Regions from separate parts of the Peribacillus sp. P4_D6 genome, predicted to be linked through region 2. Evidence: riboswitches for the same ligand, from Rfam matches in the RefSeq annotation. Region 2 holds a riboswitch; the other holds the start of a gene.

Region 1 (20,554 bases), on a different contig from region 2:
CGACGACTCGGCCAATCGCAACGGTCATGGCCCCAAGTGTCATGACATTCAATGAAATATCCATTTGTTTGAGCACCAAAAGGGCTGCTAACAGGGATAATGGAATCGAAATGACGGAAATGAGAGTCGTTTTAAAGTTCCTAAGGAACAGCATGATAACAATAACGGCAAACAGACAGCCGAAGAGTGCCTTGCTGATCATGGTTTCAACGGAATCTTTAATCGGTTTAGCTTGATCGAGAGTAGTGTGTACACTTACCCCATTAAACTCTTCTTTGAAATTCGATGCTTCTTCATTTACTTCGTCGACAATTGCAACTGTATCGGCATCAGGTGATCTTGTAACCTGGATTCCAATCGACTCGCTACCGTTTGTTCTTGAAATCGATTCAGCCTTACCGGTAATTTTAACATCGGCAATTTCTGATAATTTCACATTTTGCAGTTGGGCAGGACCTGTTTCCATTTCAGGAGATAATTGATTGGTTTCCTGTCCAGTTTGTGCTGGCGCTCCTGTTTTCGGGCCGCCGGTTAAAGGTATCTTTATATTTTTCAGGTCCTTTAGTGTGGAAATGTTTCCATCCACAACGATCGTTTTCTCTTTATCATCAAAGTTATATATGCCAAGCGGCATACTGACGTTTGCAGCCTGGATAACCTTCTTTACGGTTTCTTCATCGAGCCCGTATTGAGCCATCTTGTCCTGGTCGAATACAAGGCTTCCTTCATTTACTTGCTGTCCGGAAATGGATACGGAAGTCACGCCGTCAATTCCTTCAAGTTTAGGTACTAACACCTCTTCGACATTTTTTGTAAGGGCTGGTAAATCAGAAGCCTTATCTGTTACACTGAGTGCGACGACAGGAAAAGCGTTTAATTCTAATTTAGATACGCTCGGGTCATCTACTCCCTCTGGCAGTTCCAATTTCTCTAAAGCTTCTTTCACTTCTTTTACTGCATCATCCATATCCGTATCATAATCATATTGTAATTGGATGGAAGAGGCATTGGCCATGGACGAAGAACTGACTAATTCGACTCCTGGCAAATTTGTTACTTTTAGCTCAATCTGGTCTGTGAGCTTATCTGCTACTTCTTCAGGTGCAGCTCCAGGATAAACAGTGGAGATGCTTATTAAAGGAGTGGAGATGCTTGGTATGGTTTCTTGTTTCATGTTTAAACCGGAGTATAAACCAGCTGCAACGATGATGATGGTAAGCAACCAGATTGCCAATTTATTCTTTAATGAAAATTTAATTATTGAATTCAAGCTTGTACCCTCCATACATAAAATTGTGACCAGTCGGTCACAAACTCAAATATATAGTATATGGATTATGATTGCAATAGATAATATCCGTTAGTGCTAACGTTGTGATTTCAAGGGTTTTGGGATACAATTTGGAGGATGTGACCAGTTGGTCACCGTTGGACAATTTTAAGAGATAGGATGAATTTGATGAAAGAAAAAAATAAGATGATCATAGATAAGTCTGTGGAGCTTTTCGCGGAGAAAGGCTATCATGCAACTTCGGTTCAGGAAATTGTTGAAAAATGCGGGATAGCAAAAGGGTCCTTTTATAATTATTTTAAATCGAAGGAGGAATTACTAGTCTCCATTTTTAAATTTTATTATGAAGCGTTGACAGACTCATTACTTGATCTTGAACTGGATGCTTCATTGTCCAGTAAAGACAAATTCATGAGGCAGATCACTGTTCACATTGAGCATATGACGGGAAATACCAACTTGATTCAAATGATGATGCAGGAACAAATGGTTCATATCAGCAAGGAACTAGATGGATTTTTACATTATATCCATGAAGAGGGCTTGATTTGGTTCAAGCGTAAAATCATTGAGTTATACCCGGGACTTTCATCTGATCTTCTGCCCGATTGCACCATTATTTTAGATTCGCTTTTCAAAGGCTATATCGGAATATTGATCAGGAAACAAAATGCTTTCGATGTAGAATTGTTACCTAGCTTCATATTGAACCGGATGGATTCCATTGTCGCAAGTCTGGAGAACATGGAAGATCCATTATTGAAACAATTTCCCCTACCAGGTTGCTCGATGCGGGATATGAGCCCAAAAGAAGAAATCCATTCGATTATCGCGAGGATGCTGGAAGTGGAAACACGTAAAGAAGAGGGAATGGAGACACGTAAAATTACGGAAGCTTTAAAGGCACTCCAGGAAGAATTTTCAAAGGTTAGGCCAAGCTCAATCATCTTGGAAAGCCTTTTGTTATTTTTGGAAAAAAATGAAAAAAGGAGCCCCTTGTGTTCAAAGCTTATCTTATTGATGAAGGATTATTTGCTGAATATATGAAGGCTTTACTGAAAGGGGCGAAAGCCTCTTTTTCATTTAAATTTTTAATGAGATTTAAAAACGGAGATTTAGGAAAAAGTAAAAAGTGATGGGAAGAAGACAATTCTTTCAATAATATGGGGGCTAGAATCATGCGATGGAAAAAGGGAATGCTGATTTATAATAAAAATGCAGGGAATGATAAACTCGAAAGGAATCTAGGAGGGTGTCTTCCGGTATTAGCTCCACATATTGATGAGTTTCTCATTCTACAAACAAAGCAAAAAGGCGATGCATGCCGTTATTGTTTGGAATATGGTGAAGAAATGGATGTAGTTTTCGTATTGGGAGGAGATGGAACGGTACATGAGTGTGTAAATGGCCTTTCACCCCTTCAGAGGCGGCCGTTGTTTGGGATTTTACCTGGAGGGACTTGCAATGACTTCTCCAGGACATTAAAGATTCCTCAAAATGTTCGTCAAGCTGCGGAAGCATTAGTAAACGGTAAGGTTCGTCCAATTGATATTGGTAAGTCCAATAACGATTATTTTTCCAATTTCTGGGGAGTTGGGCTTATTTCAGATGCTTCAAATAATATTGATGAGCAGGAAAAAAGCAGGTTCGGAAAGATAGGATATTTATTAAGCGCTGTAAGGACGATTGGTGAGAGTGCTCCCTTTCCCTATAAAGTGGAATATGATGGGGATTTCATTGAAGGGGAAGCAGTTATGATTTTGGTCTTGAATGGTTGTTTTATCGGCACTAATTTATTGCCATTTCCCATGATTAGACCAGACGATGGGCTCTTTGGCGTTGCCATCTTGGAAAATGCAAGCCTTGGTGCATTTTTAGAAATAATAGCGATGAAACGTTCATGGACTCAAAATATGAGTTCTGACTCTGGGGTGACTTATTTACAAGCAGGTACCTTGACTATTGAATCCAAGAGGCCGCTTGATGTGGATATGGATGGAGAGAACTATAGGCAAACTCCTTCACGCATTAAAGTCCTTGCCCATCATTTGTCGGTATTAATACCAAATTAGTGTGGGGATTCTATTTAAAAGGAAAGGCTTATGTGTTTTTTTTGTATATTCATTCCTTATTTCTGCAATTGTTTCCAAAATAGGATAAAATGTATGATGATATATCATTTTTTGCAGGAGGACCAATTATGGTGTACCAGGTCGGATTGTTAAAGGGCATTTTACAGCCTTATCGGAGTCGTTATCAGCTGCAAAATGCAGAGGCAGTCACAAAGTTTGGATTGAAATTAATATTTATATATTTTCTTAGTCTTATAGTATTCGCCGTTGGGGGATATTTTGGGATTGGTTCAGAATCATTTTCCAAAGAAATCACGAAGATGAGCGCCAATGAATTTGAAGCAGCAAAGTTGCTGATTTTGAGCGGCAATATAATAACAGGAATAATCCACCCTTCTATATACATATTTTTAGCAGCTCTATTCTTTTGGATCGTTACTGATATCCCCTATATAAAATTAGTTATCGTTCAAATGATTCTTTTTGGCCTGCAATTAGTGGAAAAAACATTATTGATTCCCTTATTCGTTTTAATGGATATAGGCAGCGATGCCAATCCTTTTTCTTTGGGGATCATCAGTCAGTATTTTCTCAGAAGCGATTATTTCATTCACTTTTTCAGTGAAATTACCATTTTTCAATTTCTCATTATTGCTCTGCAATATTTTTATTTAAAGGAATTTACAGAACGTAATAATTATTTGGTCCTTTTAATGATTGTTCTTTTCTATTTGGCCACATGGTTTGTTAAAGCCTTTTTAGGATACATCCAAGTAGGCGTATTTGTATAAAGCGGGTGAAATGAATGAGCGGTAACTGGAAAATAGTGGCGGTCTCCATTGCGTCGATAGTGTTAATAACCGTTAACTTATACCTTATTGAAAAAAAGGAAAGCAAAGTGGAACGTACGGTTTTCGTTGAAAACTGGACTAAGGTAAAAAAAGATACAATTACGGATACTATTCAAACAAATGGGGTAATTAAACCAGTAGAAGAGTATGATATCTATTTTGATGCCAAGAAAAATGATTTTAAGAAATTCCTTGTAAAAGAAGGCGATTCGATTACGGCTGGCTCCTCGTTGTTTGAGTATACGGCGACCGAACTTGATGCGCTTAAAGCGAGTTTGGAAGCGGAGAAAACGGCAGCTGAGGGGGAAAGGGCAGGGATTGAGGAATACATAGGGAAGTTGAGGTCTTATCAGGGGACCTTGACCAGTGAACCTGAAGCTGCAATTGATGAATCGGTGGAAAAAAACTTGAATATTGATATAACGACAAGCTCTTCAGACCTTATTAAAAGTAACATTGAGCAAGAAATGTACAAGCAGGAACTAGAAAAAAACAGGTTGGATGAAAAAGTGAAAATGCTTGACGCTAAATTAAGTTCGATTGAGGAGCAGTCCAGTGCAATTGTGACGACGAGCGAGGCTGATGGTGTCGTTAAAAATATCAATAAAAACCTTGATAATCCCATTATATCCATCGTTTCTACAAATATGGCAATTGAAGGGTATTTCTCCGGAGAGGAAATGAAAAAGGCTGAAGTGGGCATGACTATAAAAGCAAGTTCCTCTGATTCAAAAAAGGCATTGAAAGGGACGATAGGCCGTATCCATTCCTATCCCGCAGAAGAGCCATCATTAAAAAAAGATAACAGATTTCCATTTCAGGCTTTAATCGAACCGGAAGGCGAAGAAACGGAACCTCTGTTGGTGGGATCGAAAGTGAACCTTACTGTAATAACCAATGAGAAAGCCGGTGTACCCTCCATACCGATAGAGGCGGTACAATACCAAAAGCATCCATATATTTACAAGTTGACGAATAAAGGCCATGTGGATAAACATTACATTACAAAAGGTCTTAAGGCTGAAGGGAAGCAGGAAATCATAAAGGGACCGTCTGTAGGTGACGTCATCCTCCTGAAGCCGAATGTGGCAGTGAAGAACCATTCTTATTTTATTACCCCGATTCAATTTGAAAAAGTGAAAGCTGGAACTTATAAAAAATTCACCTCTAGGGAAAAAGTAAGATACCTGTTACTTGGCATTCTGGAAAAATAACCGCTTTTTTCACAAGAGAGGTGATGTCAAATTATTTATTAATTATATCAATATAACTTAAGTGATTAAAAATCGGGAAGCGTAATTATAGATAGAATAGCTATTAATACAGAATATTCAGACATATTTAAAGACCTTTTTCTAGAACGGATGCGAATAAATATTTACAGATTATCATTTTTAGTATAATATTTTATTATAAGTTAACTCGCTTAATCTTATTCCAAGAACGGGGGACCCATTTTTGTGGATTTTATCCGCTAGGGGTGAATTCAGAAATGAAAGGGCTTTTTGTGTTTCCAATCCTAACCCGACAGCTAACCTCGTCAGCGTCTTCAAGGGAACATGTGTGAATATTCACGCCTATAAGAAATCGACACATGAAGTGTCTTTTTTTTCGGCGTAAAGACAGAGTTTTTCAAAAAAGAAAAATTACTTTCTTTTATTAGTATCTTGTTTCCCTTACCGAGACAAAAATGTTTTTGCATCAAAGACTTTATGGAAGGTGAGGAAAGTAAATGAAGAAATTCAAACTAAGTTTAGCTAGCCAAATTTTCATTGGTTTAATTCTAGGGATTATCGTTGGTGCCATTTTTTATGGTAATGAGACGGCCCAAAACTTTTTACAGCCATTCGGAGACATTTTCCTACGAATGATTAAAATGATTGTAGTGCCGATCATCGTTTCAAGCCTTATCGTTGCAGTTGCTGGTGTAGGTGATTTGAAAGCGGTAGGTAAACTAGGTGCTAAATCATTATCATACTTTGTTGTCGTAACTATGATAGCGATTGCTGTTGGTTTAATTTCAGCGAATATCATCCAGCCTGGTGCTGGTGTGAATATGGATAAGCTGGAACAAACTGATATTTCTACGTATGTTGATACAGCAGAAACTAAGCAGCATGAATCGTTCGTGGATACACTCGTTCACATTGTACCATCCAATCCAGTTCAAGCTATGGTACAAGGCGATATGCTAGCGATCATTTTCTTCTCCGTGTTGTTTGGGCTTAGTATTGCAGCCATCGGTGAAAAGGGTAAACCAGTATTCCGCTTCTTCCAAGGTACAGCTGAAGGAATGTTCTACCTAACTAACATGGTCATGAAATTCGCTCCTATCGGTGTATTTGCACTAATCGGTGTGACGATCTCCAAGTTCGGTTTGGAATCTTTAATTCCGCTAGGAAAGTTAGCGCTTTCTGTATACGGAACAATGATTTTCTTTGTAATAGTCATTCTTGGTCTTATTGCGAAATTTGTCGGATTCAATATCTTTACGCTGATTAAACTTCTAAAAGAAGAATTGATTCTTGCTTTCTCTACTGCAAGTTCAGAAGCGGTTCTTCCGAAACTCATGGAAAAAATGGAGAAAGCGGGATGTCCAAAACATATTGCTACATTTGTTATTCCGACTGGATACTCCTTTAACCTTGATGGTTCTACATTATACCAAGCGTTAGCAGCTATCTTCATCGCTCAAATGTACGGAATCGATTTAAGCGCGTATGAGCAAATTACGCTGATGCTAGTGTTAATGATCACGTCCAAGGGAATTGCGGGTGTACCGGGTGTATCTTTCGTAGTTCTTTTAGCGACATTGGGAACTGTCGGTATTCCTATTGAAGGTCTAGCATTTATTGCCGGTATCGACCGTATTCTTGATATGGGACGTACAGTGGTAAACGTTATCGGTAATTCACTTGCGGCAATCGTCATCTCTAAATGGGAAGGTCAATTCAACCCTCCTTCCAAAAAAGAGTTAGAGCAAGTTTCTTAATATAAAAAATCCAGAGTGAAATGTCACTCTGGATTTTTTTATTTATTTTTTTGAATGAAATAGCGCTTTCTTATTTCTCGATGACTGTAAACTCTGCTTCCTTAGAGATACTCAAGCACTTCAAGTTGAATTGTTTTATGGAGGATACTACAATCTTGGCGCGTCTTCCCGGATGTCAAAATACCCCCAAATTCATAAAGCCTTTCATCTTGTTTACCTCAAAACCAAATCATTTCCTCTCGGCCCAGAAGGTCATCTGTTGTGAAATGAAACTACCTTCCGGCTTTAAAATACGTTGATTTGTTTCAAAGCTAATGTCGGTTATTTTGCGCTGGGGAAGCATCAGCAAAAAGGGAAGCGGCCCTATGAAATGAGTGAATGAGTGATAAAACCATATATGATCCATTCTTCGAATCCTATATTTTTTCTTATTGGTTAATATGGATTTTGATTCATGTTATTTACCTGATGCAGATGATGATGATGATTAATATTGGGGTTATATAACTTACGTGAAACTCCAAAAGTTTGATAAAATAACATTATTGATTGAGAGCTCGGAGGGGGTCAGGTTATGAAGAATGAAAGTAATGATATCTTATACATGTATATGCAGGCTTCCGAACGTTTTGTCCTTTTTAATGGACTCAATTTTCGTGAATTCGTCAATTCGCTTCCGTATACCTTGGATTCGATCTTATTATTGAAACATCAATTCGATGGTGGGGAATACAATTTGAATGTCCTGCTTGAGAGCGCTTCATCTGAAGCTATTGCGAAGCTCGTTAAAGAAAATGTCCGGGCATATGGAGATTTCTGTTGGATCGATTTTGAAGAAGCGGAAGGGCTGGATGAATTGGATGGAAGGGAAATAGCGGAACTTTTATATTTAGGACATGCTAAAACCCATCTGGATCCCCCGTTTTTCCGTAAATTGAATAACCAATTTGTGTACCTTGCCCAGGATGATGGCTGGTTCAATAAAATTTATTTTCGTTCTCTTTCGACATATTATATGATGTTAGGAAGGCTGATTCCGCTAAAGCTGGAGCCGTTAAAAGTAGAGAGGACGTGGCTTGGAATCAGAAAGAAAAAAGAGCTGACGGCGATTCCTGCAGAAATCATCGTTTCCTTGGCTCATATTCTGGCAGAGGGGCTCGTTTTTTCCTTTCGGGATGTTAAGTATACTAGAACGAAAATTGAGATACCGGCATGGGTCGTAGGGGATTATTTAAACATGGATGAAATGCATGATTCCTTTTCGGATAGAGATAGTAAGGAGCCCGATGCATTTATTATCTTCAATCGAAAAGAGAAGATTTGGGAAAGTGTTATTAAAAATACACCATCCTCCTGATTTTATTTGAAGTCTTTGAACTTTTTAGGTGTAAGACTTACCGTCTCATGCATAAAAGATAAGAGAGGGAAACGTAGAGGTGTTCACAGGATGTGGCGGTTTTATTCTGTGTTCTGCAAAATAGTAATCATTGGAAAAGCCTCAATGATGGAAGTTTCGCTTTACCCCGCATTAACAGGCTGTAAGGAAGCCTGATGATAAATGTAATGAAAAAGAAATGTGGTGAGCCAACAGCCTGTAAATGCCCGATTGCGCCGCACAGGATGTGCTAGCACAGGGTTTGCCACAGGATGTGGCGGTTTTATCCTGTGTTCTGCAGAATAGTAATCATTGGAAAAGCCTCAATGATGGAAGTTTCGCTTTATCCGTTTTAGTGTAAAGTGATACAATGAACATGGTTAAAAGAATATTGGAGGGTAATAACTCATGAAAACTAAACTTGGTTTGCTTTATGGTGGAAAATCTGCGGAGCATGAGGTTTCTATGCAGACGGCTTTAGCGGTCATTAAAGCTCTCGATTTAGCAAAGTTTGATATATATCCGATTTACATAACAAAAGATGGTTCATGGATTAATGGACCAAAGTTAACAGGTCCTGCCGAGAACGTGGAGGCTTTGACATTTTCACCGGAAAAATCGAGCTCGCCTCTTGCCCTGCAAGCACATTCAACTGATGAAGATAGTGAATCAACAGGGTATGACGTAATTTTCCCATTGCTTCACGGACCGAATGGAGAAGATGGAACCGTACAAGGGATGCTGGAACTGTTGAACCTTCCTTATGTAGGGAATGGCGTTTTAGCTTCTTCAGCAGGAATGGATAAGGTCATCATGAAAAACATTTTTGCCCAGGCGGGACTTCCTCAAGTGAAATACACTTGGTTCATTCGTTCCGAATGGGAGAAGAATACTGAAAGTGCCATCAAAAAGGTAGCGGGTGAATTGGGGTACCCTTGTTTTGTCAAACCTGCCAATTTAGGTTCAAGTGTCGGTATCAGCAAATGTAATGATGCTGATGAACTGGAAAAAGCGGTAGCGGAAGCTTTTCAATTCGATCGGAAGATCATCATTGAAGAAGGGGTCATTGCTCGTGAACTCGAGTTTGGTATTCTTGGTAATGATGAACCGTCTTGTTCAGTGGCAGGCGAAATCATCCCTAAGAAAGATTTTGCCTTCTATGATTATTCAGCAAAATATGTAGACGGTAATTCAGCGATGGTCATTCCGGCGGAGATAACGGAAAGCGAGTATGCAGCTTTATCCGAAATGGCCATTACTGCCTTTAAGTCATTGGATTGCTCTGGATTGGTCCGCGCAGATTTCTTCTTGACGCATGAGGGGCAAATCTATATTAATGAAGTGAATACAATGCCTGGGTTTACTCCTTTCAGCATGTTTCCGTTATTGTGGAAGCACACAGGTGTCGACTATCCAGCGTTAATTGAAACACTCGTGAAACTTGCCTTGGAACGTCATCAGGAAAAACAACAAATCAAATATACAGTTTGATCATGCAGGTAAAGTATCAGTAAACTCCACAATCCATCATGCCTTGATTTGATGGATTCCAATCAGCAGGAACCGGTGCGATTTAAACTGGTTTCTGCTTCGTTTGGTTAACGGAGAGCGATTAACGGTTCGATGAATGTAGGAGGAACAAAATGATAAAGAGAACGTTAAAACAAGTACATGAAATGGCAGAGGGATTGAATGATATCAGTCCATTCCAGTCCAAAGGAATTAATGGGGTTACCATCGATTCAAGAACGGTTAAGGAAGGATGTTTGTTCATTCCCCTTAAGGGTGAGCAGGTTGACGGCCATGAGTATGTCAAGCAGGCTTTAGCGCAAGGGGCTGCAGCTTCCTTTTGGCAAAGGGATGTTCCGAATCCCCCTGATGATTTACCGATAATCATTGTCGAAAACACTGAGAAAGCACTTCAGCAATTGGCGCGTTCTTACCGCCAGGAGTTGAATATAAAAGTCATTGGGATAACAGGGAGCAATGGTAAGACCACTACGAAAGATATGACCGCTGCGCTGCTGGCCACTGACTATAAGGTTCATAAAACCAATGGAAACTTCAATAATCATTTAGGTTTGCCGCTAACGATACTTTCTATGGCACAGGATACGGAAGCGGCTGTTTTGGAAATGGGGATGAGCAGCCGCGGTGAAATCGAGTTCTTATCCAAAATGGCAAAGCCTGATGTAGCGATCATTACCAATATCGGTGAATCACACTTATTGGATTTAGGATCACGCGAGGAAATCGCGAATGCGAAGTTGGAAATTGTCGAAGGTTTGGCGAAAGATGGAACGCTGATATATCATGGTGATGAACCATTGCTTCGCAATCGGATCAAAAAGGATTTTCCTGATTTAAACGTAATATCTTTTGGACGTACGGAACAAAATGATTTATATCCACAGGCCATTAGCCAAGGGGCAGACAGTACCACGTTTACAATCGCAAGCGGTGATAAGGAGATTGGTTATGAGATACCTGTGTTAGGTCATCATAATGTTCTTAATGCGTTGGCGGCCATCTTGGTTGCTAAAGAATTCAATGTGGATGATTCTTCGATCCGTAAAGGCCTATCGACCATTCAGTTAACTAATATGAGGATGGAATTGGTTGAAGGCGCAAAAGGGCAGAAAATCATCAATGATGCATATAATGCCAGTCCAACTTCAGTCAAGGCGGCAGTGGAGTTGGTTGAGGGCTTATCTGGATTCGAGAATAAGATCCTTGTATTGGGAGATATGTTGGAGTTAGGGCCGCAGGAAAAAGACTTTCATACGAAAATTGGTGAATTGATTTCCAATGAGCGGATTGATAAGATTTTCACATATGGTCCTTTAGCCGAGTTTATTGCCAAGGGAGCGAGCAAGTCTTTTTCATCGGAGCAGGTTCGCCCTTTTCAAGATAAGCAGGAGCTTATAGAGGAACTTAAGTCGTCCACACAGGAAAATGACATCATACTTGTTAAAGCTTCCAGGGGCATGAAGCTGGAGGAAGTCGTTCAAGCTCTACAAAAATAAAAAATAAAGAAAAGGCCGTTTCTTTTTTGAAACGGCCTTTTTTATTGTCTTTAAAACAGTGTCCCGGCTATAATGCAGATGTCATCGTTAATCACTGAATGCCTCATCCTTGAGACCAATAGCTCCTGAAGAAGGTCATTTGTATCGAGATGGACATTTTCAATGAATTCCCTCTCGATATTGTCAGATCGGTCAATGGCGGAAGGTGTGGGCGTTTTAGACAGTCCGTCTGTATAGATGATGAAGCGGCTTCCTGGTTCATAATGAAAGACTATTTTTTTTATGGGCAATTCGGGGATCAGTCCGCTTGGGGTGGCCCCTTCGTTTAAGTTGAGAATTTGATTGGTGCATGGGGAATACAAAAAGGCCGAAGGAAGTCCGTAGTTCACATATTCGATGAGTCGATCCTTTGTATTCACGTATGCGATGAAGGCTGTAATACGAGCATGTTTTTTGTTTTCCCGATTAACTCCTTGAAATAGGTCCCGAATATGTTTGCCCAGTTCCTCTGTTATGTAAATGGGGTCTTTTACCCGTTTGATAAGGTCGGGCATCAAAGTCCTTATGGACATGTTTATAAGTGCCGTGTGGATGCCTTTTCCAAATACATCGATCATGATGAAGCCGTATATCCTGTCGCCGACCTCCGCCCAGTAAAATAAATCCCCAGAAAGCTCACTCGAAGGCTGAAAAAGGCCTTTGACCTCTATATCTTCATTATTGATCGACAAAGGTAAACTTGAAAGTTGAATCCCCTTTGCAATTCGCAGGCTCCTTGCTGATTTTTGGTGTATCTTTTCAAGCTCTTGCCCCTTCATTTTTGCCGAAAACAATTGCATGCTGATGTTTTTGAGTGACTTTAATTTAATCCGGACTTCTACTGAATCGGCAGGGACTGCCATGGTTTCATAAAAGGTCTTTTCCGGTAAGGCCTGAGGGGGCTCCATTCTTAAAGCGCGTTTGTAAATGAATAGGATAGGGATTTCGTGAGATTCAGCTAATGCAAATAAAGAAGTTTGCTGCCAAGAATCTGTTGATATGTGCAAAGGCAAAATAAATAATGATTTCATTAAGTCCGATGAATCTTCGAATAGATGACTTTGATTGAGTGGATCCTCCAAAAAAGTGACTTTCTTGTTCATTTTCTTTAAGATTCGACCAAAATCCTTACATAAAGGAACATCTATTGTGAATATGTTCATATAACCCCCCGTTGATTTGTTGATAGGTCAATCATACTGCATTTAGACTAATTTACTATAATTTTTACACAAAAAGATGAAATTTTCGAAAAATGAATGATCCCAAATACCTGGAAATTCATTCATGATAAGCCCTTTCCTCCAACGGGGGTAATCGTGGAAGGGGGTTATCGTTAGATTTAATCCTTCCTGAAAAAGGTTTGTTGAAACTATTTGATTTAAACTCATATCATATATAAATGGATGTTCGTTTTGTGAAAAATTTAATTGGATACAGTTAGTCGACAAGAGGCCGGGATGCTCTCATCCCGAACCATGATTTTAACAGGACTAGGTTCCGGTTTTGTGAAATCCTCCTAATTGGATTTCTGAAGCCACTGGAACGGTTTTTAAATAAAAAACTGTAGAAAAACTCGCTTTCTTCGAATTTGTCTAAGTTTGAATCCACTTACGCATAAATGGATATAGTAAAACGGTGATCCTATTGATGAAATAATCAGTCCATGTGTTTTTTTAGCCCATTATTGAATGAACAAGCGATATTCTTACTCAAAAGTGTCACGGCTGCATATTTAACAGGAAGAAATGACTAATTTTTTCATTTTTGAAACTGTATAAAGTTTTTAGTAACTCTGAATGGGCGATATCCTTTATTGCATTAACAGTTTGAAAATGGTAATATGAGTATGAGTTTAAATGTCTTATCATTGATGATTATTTAAAATTAATCAGGTTGAGGCAACAAAATTGTATGTTCTTACATGTTTCATGAGTTCATTCTTGAGATTATTTTAGATTAAATAGGCCTCGCGTCTGGTCATATATAAAAGCTGCATCTCTTGGCGGCTTTAGTAGCTATTAGGGAATCAAGCCGCATTTAAGCGCTTTTCCACTTCTGCAAATCCTCAACGCACCGGGCCTGTTTTGTATAAGAATCTTGGCTCTCGTCAAGTTTTGTTCATACAGTCTTTTTAAGTCTGATGAATAATAGGTGCAGCAGCCCTCACCTGAATAAAACGGTGAAACACCCGTTTATGCTACTTTTAATTTTCCATATTGAATTTAATTTTGGTTACATGTACTTTTAAAAAGATGAGCGTAGGTTAATGATAAGTCTACACGTGCGCGAAGTTAAAAATGCCAGTGAATGTCCGTACTGGTATATTTCCTTTTTAAAAAATCATATTGAGTTCATTTGAACTAAAAGGCAGACATACTTTTAGGTGATAATGATAAACTTTTTATAAGAGATAAAGAAGAACATCCGTCATGATGATGAGGATTTGAACTAAAACATCTGTGCATGATCCATGAATGCACGTGTAAATTTACGATATAAAAAGGAGTACGAAAACATTGACATTGTTTAGCGAATTAGGATTAGATAGAACGTCCATGAAATCAATAGAAAAAATGGGATTTGAAGAAGCGAGCCCGATTCAATCCCAAACGATACCTCTAGCACTTGAAGGTAAAGATATCATTGGTCAAGCGCAAACGGGAACAGGTAAAACAGCAGCATTCGGTATTCCATTGATGGAAAACATCGATATTAATAACGAAAACGTGCAAGGGATTGTCATTGCACCTACACGTGAGCTTGCCATTCAAGTTTCCGAGGAACTTTTCAAGCTTGGTTACGGAAAACGCGCTCGTGTACTTGCAGTTTATGGTGGACAAGACATCGACCGCCAAATCCGTGCTTTAAAGAAAAAACCACATATTATCGTTGGTACGCCAGGTCGTCTTTTAGACCATATCAAACGTAAAAATATTAAATTAGGCGGAGTTCACACTGTAGTTCTTGATGAAGCGGATGAAATGCTTAACATGGGATTCATTGAGGATATCGAATTGATCCTTTCAACGGTTCCTGACGAAAGGCAAACATTGCTTTTCTCAGCTACAATGCCTGATCCGATCCGTAAAATTGCTGAAAGATTCATGCGGGAACCAGTTCTTGTACGTGTAAAAGCAAAAGAAATGACAGTGGATCGTATCGAACAATATTACTTGGAGTTAAAAGAAAGTGAAAAATTCGATACACTTGCACGCCTTTTCGATATTCAAACACCGGATCTTGCAATCGTCTTCGGACGTACGAAACGCCGTGTCGATGAATTGGCATCTGCATTGAATATCCGCGGTTATATGGCTGAGGGCATTCATGGTGACCTTAGTCAGGCAAAACGCCTTTCTGTTTTGAAAAAGTTTAAAGACGGCAGCATCGATGTACTCGTTGCTACTGATGTTGCTGCACGTGGACTTGATATTTCCGGCGTTACTCACGTATACAACTTTGATATCCCTCAAGATCCGGAAAGCTACGTTCACCGTATTGGACGTACAGGACGTGCGGGTAAACATGGTATAGCCATTACGTTTGTAACACCAAGAGAAAGAGGCCAACTGCATGCAGTTGAACATACAACGAAAAAACGTATGGAGAAACTTAAGACTCCTACGTTAACTGAAGCGTTGGAAGGTCAACAAAAAGCAGTAACGGAAAAAATCCTTAATACAATCGAGAATGAGGATTTAACTTTATACCTTGGTCAAGCGGAAGAATTATTACAAAAACATAGCGCAGCGGATTTAGTTGCAGCCATGCTTAAATCAATGACAAAAGAACCGGATCAAACGCCTATCAAGTTAACGGAAGAATCTCCGTCTCCAATGCGTCGCAATCGCGGAGGAAGCAGTTCTTCTGGCAACAGACAGCGCAATGGCCGCAGTTCTTCAGGCAGAAAAGATTACGGCAGCGGATCAGGGAAACGCCCAAGCACGAACCGTAAATCGAATGGTTACGGAAACCGCAGCACGAGCCAAAAAAGAGAAAAAACTAATAAGATTTAATTGAATTGGGAATGCCGCTCATTTGAGCGGCATTTTTTTATGTGCATCACCAACTTCTTCATGTAAGGTATCCGCGGTTTTTGGATGGAATGCCCACAGCCTTTGTTTGAAAAGGGGTTAATTTCCAGTATTTAAATATAGTATAATGGATGAAAGCAAGGATGGATGATGATGATTCAATTAGCATTACCTGTCCGGAAGAGGAGAAGCACATGGAACCTGAAAATCGTATATCGAATAAGGCCTTAACCGTATGGAAAATCAGTGGTCTTATAAGCTGTTCAATAACCTGGATTATAAGCATCGCCGTACTCGTGCTTACAATCATTTTTGATTGGACATATTGGGTGATTGGCGCGTTGGTCCTAATTTCGACAATCCAATCCTATCTGGCCATCTTTCTGATTCCGTCCGTTAAATGGAAGAGGTGGCGTTACGAAGTAAGAAATACTGAAATTGATATCCAAAGTGGTATTTTCATCATTAAAAGAACACTCATACCCATGATAAGGGTTCAGCATGTTGAAACGAAGCAAGGGCCATTATTAAGAAAATACGATTTAGCCTCCGTTGAAATTTCCACTGCAGCGACTCTTCATGTTATCCCTGCCTTGGACCTTGCAGAGGCGGATGAATTGCGGCATTATATTTCGAGAATGGCAAGTGTGGAGGAAGAAGATGTCTGATCCTAAAAGGCTTCACCCCATAGCTGTATTGCTTAACATCATTAAATCGATTAAGGAGTTAGTCATCCCTTTTTTATTAGTGGTCGTCATTCCTGGGAAGAATGAAGGAATTCCCGGATGGATACAACCGCTGGTCATTGCCATTATTATACTTTTGATTATAGGGAATGCTTTCTTGCAATGGTTACGCTTTACATATCGGATCGAAGAGGGAGAATTCAGAATTGAGTCCGGGGTATTCGTAAGGAAGAAACGGTATATAAAGTTTGATCGGATTCATAGCATAGATATATCAGAGGGCATCATCCAGAGGGTATTCAGCCTGGTGAAGCTGAATATTGAAACGGCAGGCGGGTCTCAGGCGGATGCCGTATTATCAGCCATAAGGAAAAGTGATGCGGATCGAATCAATTCTTATATAAGTGAGGGAAAAAATGCGTATAACCCATTTGATAGGGATAAAGATGAAGTCGCGGATAATGAAATTGTTGCAAAATCATCTTCCGTTTTTAAGCAGACGCTGCCGCAGTTATTCGCTATGGCTGCCACTTCGGGAGCGGTAGGTGTCTTCCTATCCGGGGCAGTCGCTTTTATTTCACAGTTCGATGAAATGATACCTTTTCAGAGAATATTTAAGGATTATGAAGATTTTATTGAAATGGGGACCTTCATTCTGACCTTGTTTGCCCTTGTGGCTTTATTGGCGGTTTATGTGCTGGCCACATTAAGTATGGTAATTAAATACGCTTCCTTTACCGTGATAAAAACGGATGAGGAGATCGTTATTTCCAGGGGGCTTCTCGAGAAAAGACGGCTGACAATCCCTATCCATAAAATTCAAGGTATCCGGATCATGGAGAATTTAATTCGAAAACCATTGGGATTGGCGACGGTTTATATTGAATATGCGGGAGGGAGCATGGAAGATAAAGAAAGTCTTTCCATCATGCTGTTCCCTTTAATCAGAAAGAAGCATTTAAAGGGAAAAATCCAAGAAATTTTACCGGTTTATGAAACGGATACGAAGATGAAACCAATACCCAAGCGTGCACTTTCCAGGTATGTGTTTCGAAAGTTTCTATACCTTATCCCGATCATCGGTGCCTTGGTATGGTTTTTCAGACCTTGGGGTTATCTTTCCTTCTTGCTTGTACCGTTGGCGATTTTTTGGGCATACATGCAATATAGAGATGCAGGTTGGAGCATAGAAGGGAATTTATTACTATTGAGCAGCCGTTTTTTCACGAAGCAAACATTGATCATGCAGAGAAGCAGAATTCAATCAATCACATATAAAAAAAGCTGGTTTCAGAATCGAAAAAAATTAGCCACCATTACAGCATCGATTAAATCAGGAATTACCTCCCGGGTCGGTATGGTTGCTGATATGGAAGAAAAGGATTGCCTAATAATTAAATCATGGTATTTACCTGAAAAAGCAGTCGACTCCCAATGATTGAAAGGAAGAGTCGGCTGTTTGGCCTACCATTTTTTTCTTAGGAATAATGGAGCGGTTAAAAAGCCGGTTGCCATTCCAGCCAAATGACCGACAACGTTTATCTGCGGTTGGATGAAAGTCATGATAATGGCAATTCCGGTCAATGTATATACTGTATTTCTTTCGTTGTTCGTAAAATTGGTTTTATTGAACAGTACAAGATATAGAAAGAATCCGAGTAAACCAAAAATTGCTCCGCTGGCACCTACGTGATTATATGTCAGTGGGTTAATCAGGAAGGTTGCGATATTGGCAAGGATCCCTGTCGATAAAAAGAAAATTGAAAACTTGAAGGCTCCAAGTAACTTCTCCAGGAATGGACCAAAGATGGCAAGTGAGAATCCATTAAACAGTAAATGTGTAAACGTGCTATGTAGAAAGATGGGGGTGATCAAACGCCACCATTGTCCATCAGCGATGTATAAATTCACACCTGTGCCATAATAAAAGAGTACATTGCCGGGAAGTGCGGGGAAAAGGACGAGAACGAATACAAGCATCATAATGAGTATGAGCACAGTTACAGCTCGATAAGAATTTGCATATTCGCGGAAGCTTTCTGTTCTTGTAAACATAAATTCCTCCTATATATCGTTTTTAATTGGATACAATATTATCATTTTCAGGTAAAAGAGTCCTCCTAATGATATGCAACTTATTAAATTAATAGAAGAGGTGTCAAAGTGATTAAAGGTATAGGCGTGGACATTACTGAGTTGGATAGAATGGAAACATTGATTAATCGGCAACCCCGTTTAAAGGAGCGTATATTGACGGAAAGTGAAATCTTGATTTTCGAAAAGTTAAATGGAAGAAGGAAGGTCGAATATTTTGCTGGCCGTTTTGCGGCAAAGGAGGCTTTTTCTAAAGCGAACGGTACAGGGATCGGTAAGCACTTATCCTTTTTGGATATTGAAATCATCTCGGATGATAAAGGAAAGCCGGTGATTTCAAAGCCGTTTTCTAAAGGGGTCCACCTTTCGATTAGCCATAGCAGGGATTATGCGGTTGCTCAAGTCGTAATTGAAGGGTGAGTGGAGTTTTGTCCAATCGGGTCATAAACCTTAAGGTTGTCTCATATACATTTAGTGCTATAGGGAGACAAGGCCCGGTAAAAGGTACATGGCAGAGTAGGTGCTCTCGAAAAGTTTTTAGCCGGATCGAGAAATGGTCCTGTCTAAAATACTGAGGAATTTAAGACATCAGTCGAGCCAATGTCCGGATCCTGCCTTTTCCTCTCCCTTTTACGTTCAAATGACAAAAAGGGGTTGAAAAGATGAAGAAGATGGTAATGCTTTTTGCAGGGATCATGCTCTTGCTTGCTCTTTCTGCTTGCGGCCAAAAATCGCAGAGTGACGTAGTGAGTGAATTGAATGAGAAGCTTGGTGAAATGAAAGGATATAAAGCTAACGCGAAGATGACATTAAAGATGGGGACGGAACCTCAAGTGTATAATGTGGAGATTTGGCATAAGGACCCTTCTTTTTACCGCGTGAATCTGAAAAATGAAGAGAAAGATCAAAGCCAGATGATTTTGAAAAATGATGATGGTGTATACGTTTTGACGCCTGCTTTGAATAAAAGTTTTAAATTTCAAAGCGAGTGGCCGGAGAACAGCAGTCAGGCCTATTTGTTCGAGTCGTTGGTGAAAGACATTACGGAAGATAAAAGTGCAACATATAAAGAAACGGATAAACACTATGTCTTTGAAACGAAAACGCGCTACCAAAACAATAAAATGTTGCCATATCAAGAGATTACTATAAACAAAAAGGATTTATCCCCAGTCAGTGTAAAAGTCATGGACCCTGATAGGACCGCTTTGGTTCTTGTTGAATTCTCAAAAGTAAAATTCGATACGAGTTTTGATAAAGATTCATTTGACATGAAGAAAAACATGACAAGTGCACAACTTGAAGCTCCCGTTATGGCAGAAGTCCAAAATGAGGGGTTTGCAGTGAAATACCCTGAAAATATTGGCGATATGAATTTAACGGAAGAAAAAGAAATTACGACGGAAAAGGGAGAACGTGTCGTTTTGACCTATGAGGGTACAAAAAGTTTTACATTAGTTCAGGAAAAAGCTGAGGTAGTCCAAACTTCCGTTTCGACGAATGTGAATGGAGAACCTGTTGATTTGGGTTATACTGTCGGGGCAATGACGGGAAATACGATTGCATGGACTTTTGAAGGTGTCGATTACATGCTAGCATCAAAGGATTTGTCACAGGAAGAGATGATAGAAGTCGCCCGTTCGGTTGGGGAAGATCCAGTCAAATAGGATTACATAACAAGCTGATGTTTCCCGTCTCCTTACGAAGGTTTTCTTCTGGGAAGGATAGGCGGGGAAGCGGCTTGTTGACCTTTTTTAACCCATTATTTGATTTAGGCTGGCAGCCGGGAAATGAGGATCAAGGTGAAAAAGCACTTTATCTTTCTAGCGGTTGGTTATAGAATGGTCCTATAATGAAACGAAAACTTCGCTACTGGGAAGAATTTTATGGTGAGTATAGGAAAGAAGGAAAAGGTCTTGGAAACGAAAGTATTTCATCGAGATACGTGGGCAGAAGTAAATTTGGATAATATTTTTGAAAATATCTCTTCAATGAAAAAAAGTCTGAAAAAGGGCGTTAGTCTTTTCGCTGTCGTCAAAGCCAATGCTTATGGCCACGGGGACTATGAAGTGGCTAAAACGGCGCTTGATG
Region 2 (6,348 bases):
CAATTTTGTGGTTATTTAACAATTATTATGGGGGGGGCTTATTTTTTGATTGGATGACCGAGATTAGATCATTTCTCACAAATAATGTATTTGCTGGCTTTACTGGCTTCTACTGCAAAGGATAATCCTATACAGCTGAAGGCATCGGGCCGTTGCAAGCCGATGGGTTTACGGAGCTATCGCCCCGAACCAGACTATATCCTTCTTTCTTTTCTTATCTTAAGCCGAAACTTTTCTGAGTAAGTGTTTAGACAATCAGGATAGCAGGGACCCGTTGTTTCGGATAAAATTCGTAAACGGACGTTTCGACCCCACTAGTATTAATCTATATTTGCAAACAGAGCTAAATCCTCTTTATTTCCAATCATCAGTAGCATATCTCCTTCGTGGATAACATAATCAGGAGATGGAGAGATAATAATCTCACCATTACTAACGATGGCAATAACACTAATATTATATTTTGCACGTAAATCAAGCTCCCTAAGACTTTTTTCTGTCATGCTCAAAGGGATCATGATTTCCTCTATATTGTATTCTTTAGAGAGCTCTATATAATTCAGCATTTTAGGGGATAGGAGTTGATTTGCCACCCGTTCACCCATATCTCTTTCCGGATAGATAACCCAATCAGCGCCTACTTTATTTAACACTTGTCCGTGGTTTTTATTAAGAGCTTTTGCAATAACCTTTTTTATCCCTAATTCCTTTAAGAGCAATGTAGTTAAAATGCTTGATTGCATATCATTTCCGATGGCTACGATGACACAATCGAAATTCCGGATTCCGATAGATTTCAATGTCTCTTCTTCAGTGGTATCCGCTATGACTGCATGGGTAACGCTCAATTCCGCATCCTCAACTCTTTCCTCATTTATATCAATTCCCAAGACCTCTTGTCCTGCTGTATGTAACCTAAGAGCTACGCTCGTTCCGAATCTTCCTAAACCGATAACAGCATATTGTCGTTTAGACATTCATTTACACCCCTTCATTTATTATTAACCAATCATGATTTTGCCTTTTGGATTCCTTAATGGATCTGGTTTGCGCCTCATGGCAATAGCGAAAGCAATAGTCAAAGGCCCCAATCTACCTGCAAACATTGTGAAAATAATGAGTATTCGGCCGATAGGAGATAATTCTGGGGTTAAACCCATTGAAAGGCCAACGGTAGCAAATGCCGAAGTAGCTTCAAATAATATCATTAAGAAATCTCTTCCACTTTCTGTGATGGTCAATAACATGGTAATCGTTAATATTAAAGATAACCCAATTACAGTAACTGTTAATGCTTTAAATATTGTTTCAATAACAATGCGGCGACGAAATAAAACTACATCTTCTTTCCCTTTAATCTGAGACCAAACAGTTCCTATTAGGGTGGCTAATGTAGTGGTTTTAATCCCGCCACCAGTCGACCCAGGAGAAGCACCAACAAACATTAAGAAGATGATAAGCAACAAAGTAGGTTGTGTTAAGTCCGGAATGTTTAATGTATTAGATCCTGCTGTTCTCGGAGTAACAGATTGAAACAATGAAGACAATACTTTTCCAGCGTAGGATAAAGGCTGTAACGTTTTGTCATTTCCATATTCAAATATAAATATTAAAATGGCCCCTCCTATTGTAAGGATTAAGCTAGTTATCAATACAATTTTTGTATGAACGGATAAGCGATGGGTATCATGGTATTCGTATAGTTCATTCATAACGATAAAGCCAATTCCGCCTAATGTTATTAGGGCAGCCACAGTAAGGGTTACGATAGGATCTGCTGCATATGGTGTCAMACTCCTAAACTCTCCCATCAAGTCAAAACCCGCATTATTGAAATTAGATATCGAATGAAAAACGCCATAATAGATTGCTTTACCAATTGGCATATCGAAAGAAAAACGAATAGATAATATAAAGGAACCTAGGATTTCAATGACTGCAGTGAAAATCAAAATCCTTTTTACTAACCTAACTACACCTGCCATAGATAAGTTATTTAAGGATTCTTGCAACAACAATCTGCTTTTTAATGAGATTCTTTTGCCTAATAAGAAGAAGAAAAATGTTGCAAATGTCATAAAGCCTAGGCCACCCACTTGAATGAGTGATAAAATTACTAACTCTCCAAACTTGGTAAATGTCGTTTCCGTATCAACTACGACAAGCCCTGTCACACATGTAGCGGAGGTAGAGGTAAATAAAGCATTTAGAAAAGAAAGACCATTCCCATCTTCAGTGGAGATAGGGAGAGTTAACAAATATGAACCAATAAGTATCAAAGCGGCAAAGCCCATTACAAGAATTTTTGGAGGATCTAAAAATTCTTTTACTTTTTTCAAAATTAATCATCATCCTAACTATAAATAAATTATTATAAGTACGAAGAAATACAACAAACATATTTACATTTAAATGCCCTAATACAAACTACTAGAGACTCTTTGACATTTGGTTAGTATTTCACCTTTGTTTCATTCACATTCACCTTGTAGATAACTCAATAGAACATTACTTAACCTCTTGTAAACAAAAGCAGACACTTTTCCTATGTATACAACAAGTCGGTATTACCCCTTTCCTTGGTAGTAGAAACACGCGTGGTTACATAAATTGATTTATATTTATACGCATAATAAAAAGACCTACGTATACATCAGGTTGCTATTTTGTCACAAAAAAGCACAAAAAAAGCCCACTGAATTTAGGTGGTCTTATGACCTCCTTCGCTTTAGCCGACGAAGTTAGCTGACGGGTAGGATGGCGAAAGAGCTTTTTTCTCATCCCTTCTGCAAATCAAAGCAGAATTAACCCCAAATGACTGGGTCCTCCGTATTCAATTACTTGAAATTAGGCCGATTTATTGTTTATGAAAAGTATCTTACTCCTTCAGGTATTAGTTGTAAACCCAATGTCACTAAAAATTACCTGAAGTTATTTGCTTTTTAAAAATTTATTTTTTAGCGAGTCATACTATTGTTAAGGTTTTGTGAACTTATTAAAATCATATTGACTAAAACTAGTTAAGACTTTATGATAGGTTCGATAAATTTCAGCGTAATTTTTAAGAACGTTTTTAATTATTACTATCTTATAAAAAAGGTCCGTATTTCTTTACATTCTTAATTAATGAGTTTTAATAAATCAAATAAAAAAGGGCAGGGAAATATGGAGAAAAAATCTTATAGATTTGTTATTAACGCTGTCGGTAAGGGTGGACAAACGTACTTAACTCAATGTGAGGATAAACATGCGCTAAAGAAATGGATAGCAAACAATGAGGATAAAATAATAATGAATGAGTTAAAGATAACGGATAAAAAAAAGAATCCATTTTTAAAATTGTTTTTCTAAAAACAAAATATCATCACCTGAATCAAAGGTCTTTCACAGAATGGGAATTTGATTTCCACGAACTGTACAACAATTTCTCCGCAGTCTTTAAACAATCATACGTGAATACCAATGTTTGTTTATGGCAGGATACCTTAAGAAGGTTTTACACTTTGAAACTAATCTTTTTGAACTTTGTTAAAAGTAATATTATGATTTTTTCGGTAGCGATCTATCTTTTAACCCTTAGGGAAAAGGACAGATCCCGAATGGAATGATCCCATGTGGATGTATATCCAAGGAGCTGATCTTCAGCTCCTTGGATACTTTTAACAACGGGCAGGCTAGTGGAAGAGTTACAAAGAAAGAGAGCATAATTATATGCTCTTTTGACTTAACATATAGCCAATTAAGATATTTTTCTAACCACCAACATCATAATTGTAATCAAAATAGGATCAGGATCATTTTCCCAGTAAATCCAGTGCTTAATCCAACTGTACCAAAAGCAGAGAAAGTTTCAAATACAAATCTTGACATGTCAACGATTTCAATAGAAGATAATTTTGGAGTTAATCCAATTGATAGACCCCCGAAACAACATGACCATTTCCTTCCAAATTACTTTAGTTAAACGTTTATTATATATTATCTTTTTATCCAAAAAGATATTTATTTCACGCCAACTAAAGCGACTACTTTTTTGAGTGTCGTTCCCTGAACTAATAGAGAAAATAAAACATTACTGAACGTCATCGCTAATAGCAGCTCTCGCCCTTCAAACTCCGGTGTAACACTTAATATAAGAGCAATAGAAAGAGACCCTTTTAATCCTCCCCAGGCAATTACATGCTTCCAGGAAGTAGGAATGTTTTTATCAAAAGCAAGACTGAAATAAACGGCAACAAACCGAGCCAAGAGTACGATTAGAATACTCCCAATAATCAACCATCCTTTATCTAAAAAATTAATACTACTGACTTCTAACCCTACCAATAAGAAAATGAGTGCATTCGAGAGGAAGGCAACAATTTCCCAAAAGGAATCCATTTTTTCATGTGTCAGGTCAGACATCCCGATATTTTTCCCATATGTCCCGAGGATTAAACCAGCTGTAACCACTGCGATCACACCTGAAACATGAAAATGTTCCCCGAGATCAAAAGCACCATAAAAGAGAACCATGGATAGTCCGATCTCCACCAAATAATTGTCGATTTTGGACGTAATACGGGAAGCAATAAATCCGCATACTCCCCCGATAAGGATACCTCCACATACTACTTTTACGAACTCAATAGAAGCCTCAAAAGTGCCTGTAATACTTAAAAAAGTGGTCACAAGGGCAATTTTAAATAATACAACAGCTACTCCGTCATTCGCTAAACTTTCTCCTTCGACAATAATGGATAACCGTTTATTCAGGCCGAGAGCCTTGAAAATACTAAGGACTGAAACAGGATCTGTGGCAGCCATCAATGCTCCGAAGATTAGTGCTTGTTGTAGAGAAAGGTTTAGTAGAAAGTACATTAGAAAAGAAACGATTAAAAATGTCAAAAATGTTCCAACAAATGATAATAATAGGATAGGTTTCTTACTCCGATTTAGTTCATCAATTGGAAGTTTAAGCGCTGCATCTCCTAATAGAGCTGATAAAAAGATTACAATAACTGTTGTCTGGAAAACAGTATCAGTTGCAGCATAACTCTTGACCTCAGACAAACCGGGAATAGGTAGAATCCCTATTATTAATCCAACAATAACAAGAAATGTAGGATACGGTTGGTTCATTTTTTCTGCTATAAAAACAATCCCTACCGCGATAGCTAGTAAAATGATCCAGTATGTAATCATCCTTATTCTCCCTTTCAATAATGCATGTTATACTCATGAACGGCAGTATAACTTCAATTTATTACTATCATTTACATTATTCAGGATTTGTAGTATAACCTACCTCTTTATTATGTTTTAAACAAATCAAGTTTAGATAATTGTTAATAAGGGACATAAAAAATAAAGTGTTCGGAAAAGTGCACGTCCTGAACTGAATAAATGCATTTTAATTAGGTGGTACTTTTTAAAAAACTATTTTTCAGGGGCATTTTCTTTAGGATTCTTTAATTTATAAATGATAACAAATATTATTATGCACACACCTACCACTACCAAAAGAAACATCCAAGTATTAATAAAATGCGAGTACCTCAGGAATGGAGGATGGATGGCCAAGAAAAGATTGTTACGGGATAGACCCAAAAGTTCCAAATAAAACTTTCTTAATGAACTCCCATGAAAATTAAAAAAGCTCAAAATCCAGAAAAAATCACAACAAAAATAGACCCAGTAAAAACGCTTTTTAAAAAAAGGCTGAGTCTTATGAGTAATCTGATTGAGTTTGGTAAATCGTTAAACAAAAACCTCCAATCCCAGCATATTAAGTAGAGGCTAGCGAGACGACCAAAAAGATTAATCTCCCATGAGGCTACCCATAAAGGGAGCGACAGTCGGTGGTACACCGTGGGTGTCGAAGTCAGACTAACGTATGGGCTGAAAGGCACCATAGTTCAAAGACCTTCTTCGCCAGCTATTAAATATTATGTACTTTGAAACCACATTGTTATTCTCTGTGGTGCAGCACCGATTTTGCGATGCATGTGTGGCTAACGGGGTGTTTAGTTTAACAAGGAAAACCCAATGTAATGAAAAATTTGTATACAATCTATTAATCTAAAATATATATAAATTTAACAAAAAAATGATAATTCATGTAACTTAAACAGTATTATTTGATGGTTTCTAAGTACCTCTCTAAATCTTTATCCATTATAAAAACTTCAATTCTTTCACCTGTTTTAGTGCTAATATCACTATGGGAGGAAAGAACTTTACATCCAGTTTGATCTTCAACTATTTTTTCGTAATCCTTGGTGTACATTTCACGAAGAAGCGAGCGCATTTTTTTTACAAGTTTTTTGCCGGAATTGTGACTGACAAGATGCTTTTCTTCCACAGTCA

Evidence for each region. A riboswitch is a leader RNA that binds a small molecule or an ion and turns the genes downstream of it on or off. The one in region 2 is predicted to bind cyclic di-AMP.
Region 1: another riboswitch for cyclic di-AMP. It lies ahead of AC1DVB_RS13780 (cation:dicarboxylate symporter family transporter); the one in region 2 lies ahead of AC1DVB_RS11750 (TrkH family potassium uptake protein).

What each region holds. Positions count from the first base shown of each region.
Region 1 is NZ_JBFUIQ010000038.1:11,561-32,114, reverse strand. It holds gene AC1DVB_RS13805 (efflux RND transporter permease subunit) at 1-1,270, opposite strand, end outside; gene AC1DVB_RS13800 (TetR/AcrR family transcriptional regulator) at 1,460-2,338, shown strand; gene AC1DVB_RS13795 (YegS/Rv2252/BmrU family lipid kinase) at 2,470-3,363, shown strand; gene AC1DVB_RS13790 (hypothetical protein) at 3,492-4,154, shown strand; gene AC1DVB_RS13785 (efflux RND transporter periplasmic adaptor subunit) at 4,169-5,428, shown strand; cyclic di-AMP (ydaO/yuaA leader) riboswitch at 5,628-5,775, shown strand; gene AC1DVB_RS13780 (cation:dicarboxylate symporter family transporter) at 5,947-7,206, shown strand; gene AC1DVB_RS13775 (hypothetical protein) at 7,781-8,563, shown strand; gene AC1DVB_RS13770 (D-alanine--D-alanine ligase) at 8,990-10,072, shown strand; gene AC1DVB_RS13765 (UDP-N-acetylmuramoyl-tripeptide--D-alanyl-D-alanine ligase) at 10,225-11,607, shown strand; gene AC1DVB_RS13760 (PP2C family protein-serine/threonine phosphatase) at 11,658-12,809, opposite strand; gene cshA (degradosome RNA helicase CshA) at 14,166-15,665, shown strand; gene AC1DVB_RS13750 (PH domain-containing protein) at 15,878-16,351, shown strand; gene AC1DVB_RS13745 (PH domain-containing protein) at 16,344-17,807, shown strand; gene AC1DVB_RS13740 (rhomboid family intramembrane serine protease) at 17,834-18,424, opposite strand; gene acpS (holo-ACP synthase) at 18,533-18,883, shown strand; gene AC1DVB_RS13730 (LolA family protein) at 19,126-20,130, shown strand; gene alr (alanine racemase) at 20,350-20,554, shown strand, end outside.
Region 2 is NZ_JBFUIQ010000029.1:31,964-38,311, reverse strand. It holds gene AC1DVB_RS11755 (potassium channel family protein) at 321-977, opposite strand; gene AC1DVB_RS11750 (TrkH family potassium uptake protein) at 1,002-2,294, opposite strand; cyclic di-AMP (ydaO/yuaA leader) riboswitch at 2,716-2,864, opposite strand; gene AC1DVB_RS11745 (hypothetical protein) at 3,166-3,351, shown strand; gene AC1DVB_RS11740 (cation:proton antiporter) at 4,003-5,184, opposite strand; gene AC1DVB_RS11735 (Na-translocating system protein MpsC family protein) at 6,116-6,348, opposite strand, start outside.